2 regions of the Nocardioides cavernaquae genome follow, and region 1 is predicted to be linked to the other one. Evidence: predicted binding sites of a transcription regulator. Region 1 holds the regulator's gene; the other holds the start of a gene.
What was found. The regulator LexA, encoded in region 1, represses DNA repair genes until DNA is damaged. The targets are predictions, from matches to a motif close to TCGAACANNTGTTCGA.

Region 1 (4,000 bases):
AGTAGGCGGACGTGGCGGCCGAGGCTGCACCAGTCGTGATGGCCGTGGTGGCGGCGACAGCAGCGGCTGTGGCCGCGGTGCCCTTGATCAGTGCGCGACGGCCGAGCTGGCCCGAGTTCGTGGGATTCACATCAGTTTGAACGGCGTCGCGGGGGATCGGTGACGGGTGCAGGTGTGTGAGCACGCCCCGTTCACCGAAGGTTCGCCCCGGCGTTGTCCGTCGACACGGCGCAAGTTCGGCGTCGACACGGCGCAAGTTCGGCGATGGCTCAGCGGTTGTTGAGGCTGAAGTGGTGCCGGTCCTTGAGCGAGTTCCAGTAGCCGCCCCACTCCCAGCCGACCGACGCGAACGCGCGGATCACCGGGCCGCCGGTCAGGATCATGCCGGGGCGGACATTCGTCCGGTCGATGTACGCCGATGCGAGCTCTGGCAGGACCAGGTCGCCCTTCGTGTACGGGTTCTGGAACTGGTTGACGTCCACCGCCAGCCCGTAGGCGTGCTGGCTGAAGTGGGTTGATCCGACGGAGGGCCGGCACACGAAGGCGCTGGTGTTGTTGCCGTCTCCGGTGGGGGCGGCGTCGAGCTCGTCGCGCCGGGTCACCCGCATCTCCTCGAGCGGGAACTTGGCGCGCCAGAGCTGCCGAAAGACCTTGACCATGTCCTGTGCCACGTCGGCGTTGACCAGCAGCTCGCCGGTGTGGCGTGCGCCGTCGAACCCGCGGAAGGCGAGCTGCACCCAGGCCAGGTCGCTCGCCGAGACGGGGCAGCCCTCCACCCAGGTCGAGCGTGCGATCACGTCGGCGGGGGCCGGACTGACGACGTGCGAGGCGAACCCGTCCCCGGGGAGCATCGGCAACGTGTCGGGCAGTGTGAAGCGGCGATTGCGCAGGACCCGTGGCGTTGCCTGGATCTCCCCGAAGCCGTCGGCGGTCTCCGGCAGGGGCCGCTTCCCGAGCCAGGCGGGCGCGACAGTGCCCGGCGCAGGCGGTGCGGGTGCCGATGGCGCTGCCGGTCCGGTCGGTGACGGAGTCGGAGCAGCAGGTGCGCTCGGCGTACCTCCCGTAGCGGGTGCTCCCGGAGATGCGGGCGCGGGCGGCGGCCCGTCCTCGCGGAGCAGCGGCTCGCACGCGGACAGCGCGGCGCTCAAGGCCAGCGCCGCACACGTGAGGCGGACGGCTCCGAAATGCGAACGACGGGTCACGTCGGCCAGCGTAGGCCTCCGTGACCCGTCGTCCTCCCGACGGTGGGGGAAAATCAGACCCGGCGAAGCACCGCGGTCACGATGCCCAGGATCGAGGCGTGGGTGCCGTCGATGGGGTCGTAGGCCTCGTTGTGGGGGAGCAGCCACACGTGGCCGTCCTTCTTCTGGAACGTCTTCACCGTCGCCTCGCCGTCGAGCAGCGCCGCGACCATGTCGCCGTTGTTGGCGGTCGGCTGCTGGCGGATCACGACGTAGTCACCGCTGCAGATCGCCGCGTCGATCATCGAGTCACCCGAGACCTCGAGCAGGAAGAGCGTGCCGTCGCCGACCAGGCTCCGCGGCAGCGGGAAGACCTCCTCGATGCGCTCCTCGGCGAGGATCGGGCCGCCCGCCGCGATCCGCCCCACGATCGGCACGTAGGTCGCTGCAGGCATCGAGTCGCCGATGCCGGTCTCGTCGTACGACGTCTCGTCGGCCGCGCCGATCGAGCGCCGCGCCGCGAGCACCTCGGGCAGGAACACCTCGAGCGCGCGCGGACGGTTGGGGTCACGCTTGATGAAGCCCTTCTGCTCGAGCACCTTCAGCTGGTGGGACACCGAGCTGGAGCTGGTCAGCCCGACCAGGTCGCCGATCTCGCGCATGCTCGGCGGGTAGCCACGGTCCTCGAGGGAGTCGCGGATGACGTTGAGGATGCGCTGCTGACGCGGAGTCAGCCCGGTCGCATCCGGTGGGCCGTCGGGGAACTCGGAGACCTTGTGCGGAGGAGTCGCCATCGTCGTGTGCCTTACGTCGTGGGCTGGGCGGGTGTCTCCAACGTATCCGGATTCACGCGGGTGTTCAAACACCTGTTCGAACGGCGTGTCGGGGCGGGGTGGGGATCTTGGGCTGCGTTGGGTGTGGCTGGGGCGGCTCCTGCGCGGCAACGCCGTCGCTGTCGGCGCGGCAGACTCAGCCGCCCACTCGCGCGCTCTGGCCGCAGCCGACTTTTACGCTCCGTGCGCCGTCGCGCATCCGCCGCGCGCCGGCGACCCAGCCCGCCCGCGTCCCCGCCACCGTGTGCCGCAGCCGCCCCGGCCATCCAACGAAGCGCCGTGTCGACGGAAAATGCGAAACGGGGGCGGAGCCCAAGTGGACTCCGCCCCCGTGTCTTCCCCATCTCACGCACCGGGGTCGAAGCGGCGCGCAAGAACTTGCCGCGGCGGAGTCACCAGCGCCCCGCCGCGCGTCTGTGTCAGCCGACCGGAACGAAGAGCTCCTGGCCGGCGTAGAGCATCGGCTCGTCGAGGGCGTTGAGCTTCTCGATGGAGTCGATCATGGCGCGGACCTCGCCGTCGTCGGCGCGGTCGGCCGCGATCTGCCAGAGCGTCTGGCCGGGGGTGACCACGATGCGCTCGGTGGCGAGCGGGGCGCCGCCCTGCTCGGAGTTGGCGCTGGACCCACTGGCCAGCACGAAGGCGACGGTGGCGGCGAACAGCAGCGCCAGCACGAAGACCGTCAGGCGACCGCGTCGGGTGAGCCGCAGCTGCGGGGCAGCGGGGCGGGCGACGCGGACGGGACGGGCGGCGTACGTGGGGGAGAAGCTGATCGTGCTCATCGTGGACCTCCGGGGAAGAGTCGGTCGGGGTGACGAGCGAATGTCTACAGACGACCACCGACAACCTTCGCCGGAGCTGGCCCTCGATCAGACGTTCGATCGAACACATGTACGAAGTTAGATCATGTGTTCGAACGATGCAAGCACTTGTTCGAAAAAAGATTCGACCGTGTCGAAGGCCACTCGAGCGACACGAGCCCGACACCCCCGGAGGGCCAAAGCGGAACGGCAGGCCTCAGGCGCGGGTGGCGGCCTCTGCCAGCAGGAACTGCGCGCCGGTGTAGGTCGCCATGACCGCTCCTTCGAGCGCGGGCGGCGGGTCGCTGAGCACGAACTTCCGCAGGCCGAGCAACGAGTCCGACGTCAGGAAGGCCAGGCCGCCGAGCCCGGCCAGCGCCCGGGCGGAGGGGCGGATCGAGGGGGAGAGGTGGCCGGACGCGATCGCCATCGACGTCAGCGACAACGAGTACGCCGCGACCGCAGCGCCCTGCGCCGGGTCACGCCGACCTGCGCGCACCGCATTGACCGGCGCCGCCACTGCCCACAGCACAGCGAGCGCGCGGGTCCTCCGCGACGCGAAGAGCGGCGAGGTGGAGCGCTGCGCCATGAACCCGGCCACGTAGGAGGCGTGGCCGACCGCGAACGCCGCCGACCCCACGAAGAACGGCCGGCGCGCTTCGGAGAGCAGCGCGACGTCGCCGACGAACCCACAGGCCTCGGCGATCACCACCGGCGCGGTGAGCCCGGTTCGACCAGAAGCGAGAACCGACGAAGCCAGCACCGGCATCAGCAGGGGCTTCGTGACGAAGCGGGCGCGGTGCGCCAGCGGACTGGCCGACGCCGACAATCCCGTGTCGAGGGCGGCCAGTCCGAGGTAGGCGAGCTTGCGTCGGGTCGAGGTGCGCACCCACGCAATCTAGGGCAGCGCCGACAGGCTCACGAGTGCTTTGCGAACCAGGGCCGGTGCAGGTCGGAGTACTGCGCGTCGCCGACCGCCGACTGCCAGTCCGCGGCGACGTCCGCCGGCATCTCGAGCTGCTCGCCACGACGTGCCGCAGCCTCGTCGGTGAACGCGATCGTCTCGGTGTAGCTGCCGTCGTCCTCGATGAGCAGCGTCGCGCCGACGATCTCGGGCCGCGCCTGGTGCAGCATCGCGGTCATCTCCTGGTCGGCCACCATGTTGCGCAGCCGGTCGGGGTTGCTC
Region 2 (4,000 bases), 1.1 Mb from region 1:
CTGGCAGTGCGCACTCGCCAGCGGCCTGTCCGGCGCGGTCCTCGGCGGAGCGCTCGGCTGGCACTGGGCGCTGCTGTTCCTCGTGTACCTGTGCCCGGTCGGCGTCGCGCTCGCCTATATCGACTGGCGCACGCGTCTGCTGCCCACGGCGCTCATCGGCCCGTCATACCTCATCGTCGGCACGCTCATCGTCGTCGCCGCGCTGCTCTCCTGGGAGCCGAAGCGGATCATCGCCGCCGCGATCGGCTGGCTGATCCTCGGCGGGCTCTACTGGCTGCTGTGGCGATTCACGCCCGGCATGGGCTACGGCGACGTACGCCTCTCCGGCCTGATCGGCCTGGCCCTCGGGTTCGTGGGGATGCCCGCGCTGATGGCCGGGGCGTACGCCGGGTTCGTGCTCGGCGTCGTTGCCTGGGTGCCCATGCGGTTGCTGAGGCTGACCACCGACCGCATGTACCCCTTCGGACCGTTCATGCTGCTCGGCGTGCTCGTGGGGGTCCTCTGGAGCGTCTACCCGGCGTAGCGTTGTCGCCGAGAGGTGGTCGCGATGATCCCGACGATGTTGCTGCTCGGCCTGGCCCTCGGCAAGTGGCCGTGGATCGCCCTCGCGGTTGCGGTCTCTATCTGGCCACTCATGCTGGTGGCGTCCGATGCGGCCACCTTCGCCGATGGGGAAACCCTGGTTGGCGGCGCCGCGCTGGCTGTTGTGAACGCAGCGATCGGTGTGCTGGTGCATCAGGCGTTTCTCCGCACGTGGCGGCGCGCCCGTCACGCCCACGTTGGGCACGTCAGGGCGTGACGTCGGTGGTGCCGGTGTTGTCGACGAGGTACTTGCGGCCGTGGGGTGAGGTCCACAGGTAGGTGGCGGGCGGGAGGATTTCGTAGTCCCATGCGGTGAGGGTCTTGAGGCGGTGATGTCGCCTGCAGAGTGGGGCGAGGTTGTCGGTGGAGGTGGATCCGCCGGAGTCGTAGGGCACGACGTGGTCCTTGTCGCAGTGTTCGGCTGTGCGGTTGCACCAGGGGTGGGCGCAGGTGGGTCGGGTGAGTTCGACTCTGCGTTTGATGCGGTCGGGGATCTCGTATTGCCCGACCTGCACGTCGTCGTTGAGGTCGATAACGGGCACGACAGTCAGATTGATGTCGTCGCGGCCGGCCCATGCGCGGATGGTTTCGCGCAGGACGGGGGTCCGGGTGGTGTCGAGGCGTCCGACGGGTTCGGTGCCGGTGATCGCGGCCTCGGAGAGGTGGACGTGGAGCACGATCTGCTTGCGGGGGCGTGCCGGTCGGCCGGGCCGCTCGGGCTCCGCGGGCTGCCCTGCGTCGGCCGGGGGCTGCGCGGGCTGGTCGGTGAGGATGGCGAGGGCGGCTTCGGGGTCGGCGAGGATGCCGACGGCCTTGGCGCGGCGTACGTCGAGGGGGTCGGTGTCGCCTTGCTCGCCGAGGCGGTGGGCGATGGCGGCGACCGCGGAGTCGAAGTCGAGGGCGTCGAGGGTGTCGGTGGTGATGTCGATGTGCGCGATCCCGTCGGCAGTGCCGTCGGTGTGCAGCTCGACGCGGCGGTGTTCGCGGGCCTGCTCGCGGCGCAGCTCGGCCTCTTCGGGGTGGAGTCGGAGGAGGGCTTCGTCGATGAGTCGGTCGATGGTGACCAGTCCGACGCGTTGGGCGATGGAGGCGATCTCCTTGTCGACGGACTCGGCGACGTCGGCGGGCTCGTGCAGGGTGCGTGAGGCGATGCGGCGGGCGCGCCAGGCCTGGACTTGCCCGGCCTGGACGCGGGCCCAGAGGCGGGGGAGGCGGTGGCGGGTCTCGAGGGACTCCAGGATCAGCTGCTGGCCGGAGCCGGTGGGGATGCCGAGGCGGGCGGCGAACTCGGGGATCGCGGTCCACCGCACCGACGGGACGTCGTAGCTGGGCTCGTCGACGGTCTGGTCGCGGGTGTCGTCGAACGCGGGACGGGCCTCCCATGCGGCGTCTGCGGGGTCGTCGGCGGGGTGGAGGTCGGCCCAGTCGCAGGCGCGGGCGAGGAGGAGTGCTTCGGCGCGGTCGGCGGTGATCCGCAGGACTCCGACAGCGTCAAGGACCGCCCCGGCGGTGCCGAGGTCGGTGTCGTGGGTGCCGCCGATGGCGGTGGTTTCCGAGGCCCGAGCCATGCCTCATTCTAAATCGAACACCTGTTCGAAGGCAACCCTTTGTCCACGCCCAAATGGCTCGCGGAGAGGCCGTAGCGAGGCTGTCGCGCCCTCGATGACCCGGGACTGTCCTGAGGGTCAGATCCACCCTGCGACGGTCCAGATGCCGATCAGGATCAGCAGGAGTAGGCAGGCGACGATGGCGATCAGCACGCAGCCGATTGCTATCCCGGTTGCATCGCCAGCCTGGCCGCGATTGCCTCAAGGGCGTCAGCGTCAGTTCGCCCGGTCGCGAACCACAACGCTCCCGCAGCAGGCAGGTCCTGCATCTCGAAGTGGACGGTGGCGAGGAGATCGAGCAGCTCGGGGTCCTGCCGCACGGTAAGCAGACCGGTGAGGCGGTCGCGCGCCTTCCAGGGGCGGCCCGCGGCGAGATCAGCGCGGGCACGCGCGAGGGCATCGGTCACGGAGGGATCCTCGCAGCCTGCCCTTGGGCCCGCTACGGGTTTGCCGCAACCCTCCGGCCGGGCCGCAAGTCTCGCGACGACAGCGCGGCGCCGGCCCGGCGGCGTACGCATGAAAGACTGTCCCCATGCTTCGCTGGCTCACTGCGGGCGAGTCCCACGGACCGTCGCTCACCGCAATTCTCGAAGGTCTCCCGGCACACGTCGAGGTGACGACCGACGACATCGCCGACTCCCTCGCCCGAAGGCGCCTGGGCTATGGCCGCGGCGCGCGGATGAAGTTCGAGCAGGACGAGGTCACGATCACCGGTGGCGTCCGCCACGGCAAGACGCAGGGTGGTCCGATCGCGCTGGTGGTCGGCAACACCGAGTGGCCCAAGTGGGAGACCGTGATGTCGGCCGACCCGGTCGACCCGTCCCTGCTCAAGGAGACCGGCCGCAATGCCAAGCTGACCCGGCCACGTCCGGGCCACGCCGACCTGGTCGGCATGCAGAAGTACGACTTCGACGAGGCCCGCCCGATCCTGGAGCGCGCGTCCGCTCGCGAGACCGCCGCCCGTGTGGCTCTCGGTCGCGTGGCCAGCAACTTCCTCGAGCAGGCGACCGGTGCCCGCATCGTCAGCCACGTGATCGAGCTGGGCGGGGTCCGTGCCCCGGCCGGTCTGATCCCCGCGCCCGATGACGTCGCCTACCTCGACAACGACGAGGTCCGCTGCCTCGACCCTGACGCCTCCAAGCAGATGGTCGAGCGCATCGACCAGGCGCACAAGGACGGCGACACCCTCGGCGGCGTCGTCGAGGTCGTCGTGGTCGGACTGCCGCCGGGCCTCGGCTCACACGTCCACTGGGACCGTCGCCTCGACGCCAAGCTGGCCGGCGCGCTCATGGGCATCCAGGCGATCAAGGGCGTCGAGGTCGGCGACGGCTTCGAGCTCGCCGCCACTCCGGGCAGCCTCGCGCACGACGAGATCGTCACGCAGGACGGCGCCCTTCGTCGTACGTCGGGTCGCTCGGGCGGCACCGAGGGCGGCATGTCCACCGGCGAGGTCCTTCGCGTCCGTGCCGCGATGAAGCCGATTGCGACCGTGCCGAAGGCGCTGCGCACCGTCGACGTCGCCACCGGCGAGGCCACCGTTGCGCACCACCAGCGCTCCGACGTCTGTGCGGTCCCGGCCGCCGGCATCGTTGCCGAGGCGATGGTCGCCCTGGTCCTGGCCGACGCGGTCATCGAGAAGTTCGGTGGCGACTCGGTCGGCGAGACCCGCCGCAACGTCCAGTCCTACCTCGACGCGATCAACTTCAAGTGACTACTGCGGTCGGTCCTCGGGTCGTCCTGATTGGCCCGATGGGTGCGGGCAAGACGACGGTCGCCCACCTCCTCGCTGACGCGTGGGGCGTGACTGCCCG

Region 2: a site for LexA is predicted at 2,164-2,179, ahead of D4739_RS14855 (HNH endonuclease signature motif containing protein). Genes of this name have one in related genera too.

The regions. Positions count from the first base shown of each region.
Region 1 is NZ_QYRP01000002.1:1,980,702-1,984,701, forward strand. Features, by position in the region: gene D4739_RS09650 (alkaline phosphatase D family protein) at 1-130, opposite strand, end outside; gene D4739_RS09655 (M15 family metallopeptidase) at 270-1,202, opposite strand; gene lexA (transcriptional repressor LexA) at 1,256-1,975, opposite strand; gene D4739_RS09665 (LysM peptidoglycan-binding domain-containing protein) at 2,434-2,796, opposite strand; gene D4739_RS09670 (lysoplasmalogenase) at 3,032-3,703, opposite strand; gene D4739_RS09675 (hypothetical protein) at 3,733-4,000, opposite strand, start outside.
Region 2 is NZ_QYRP01000002.1:3,086,042-3,090,041, reverse strand. Features, by position in the region: gene D4739_RS14865 (prepilin peptidase) at 1-523, shown strand, start outside; gene D4739_RS14860 (hypothetical protein) at 548-799, shown strand; gene D4739_RS14855 (HNH endonuclease signature motif containing protein) at 789-2,150, opposite strand; gene D4739_RS14850 (DUF6584 family protein) at 2,354-2,596, opposite strand; gene aroC (chorismate synthase) at 2,722-3,900, shown strand; gene D4739_RS14840 (shikimate kinase) at 3,897-4,000, shown strand, end outside.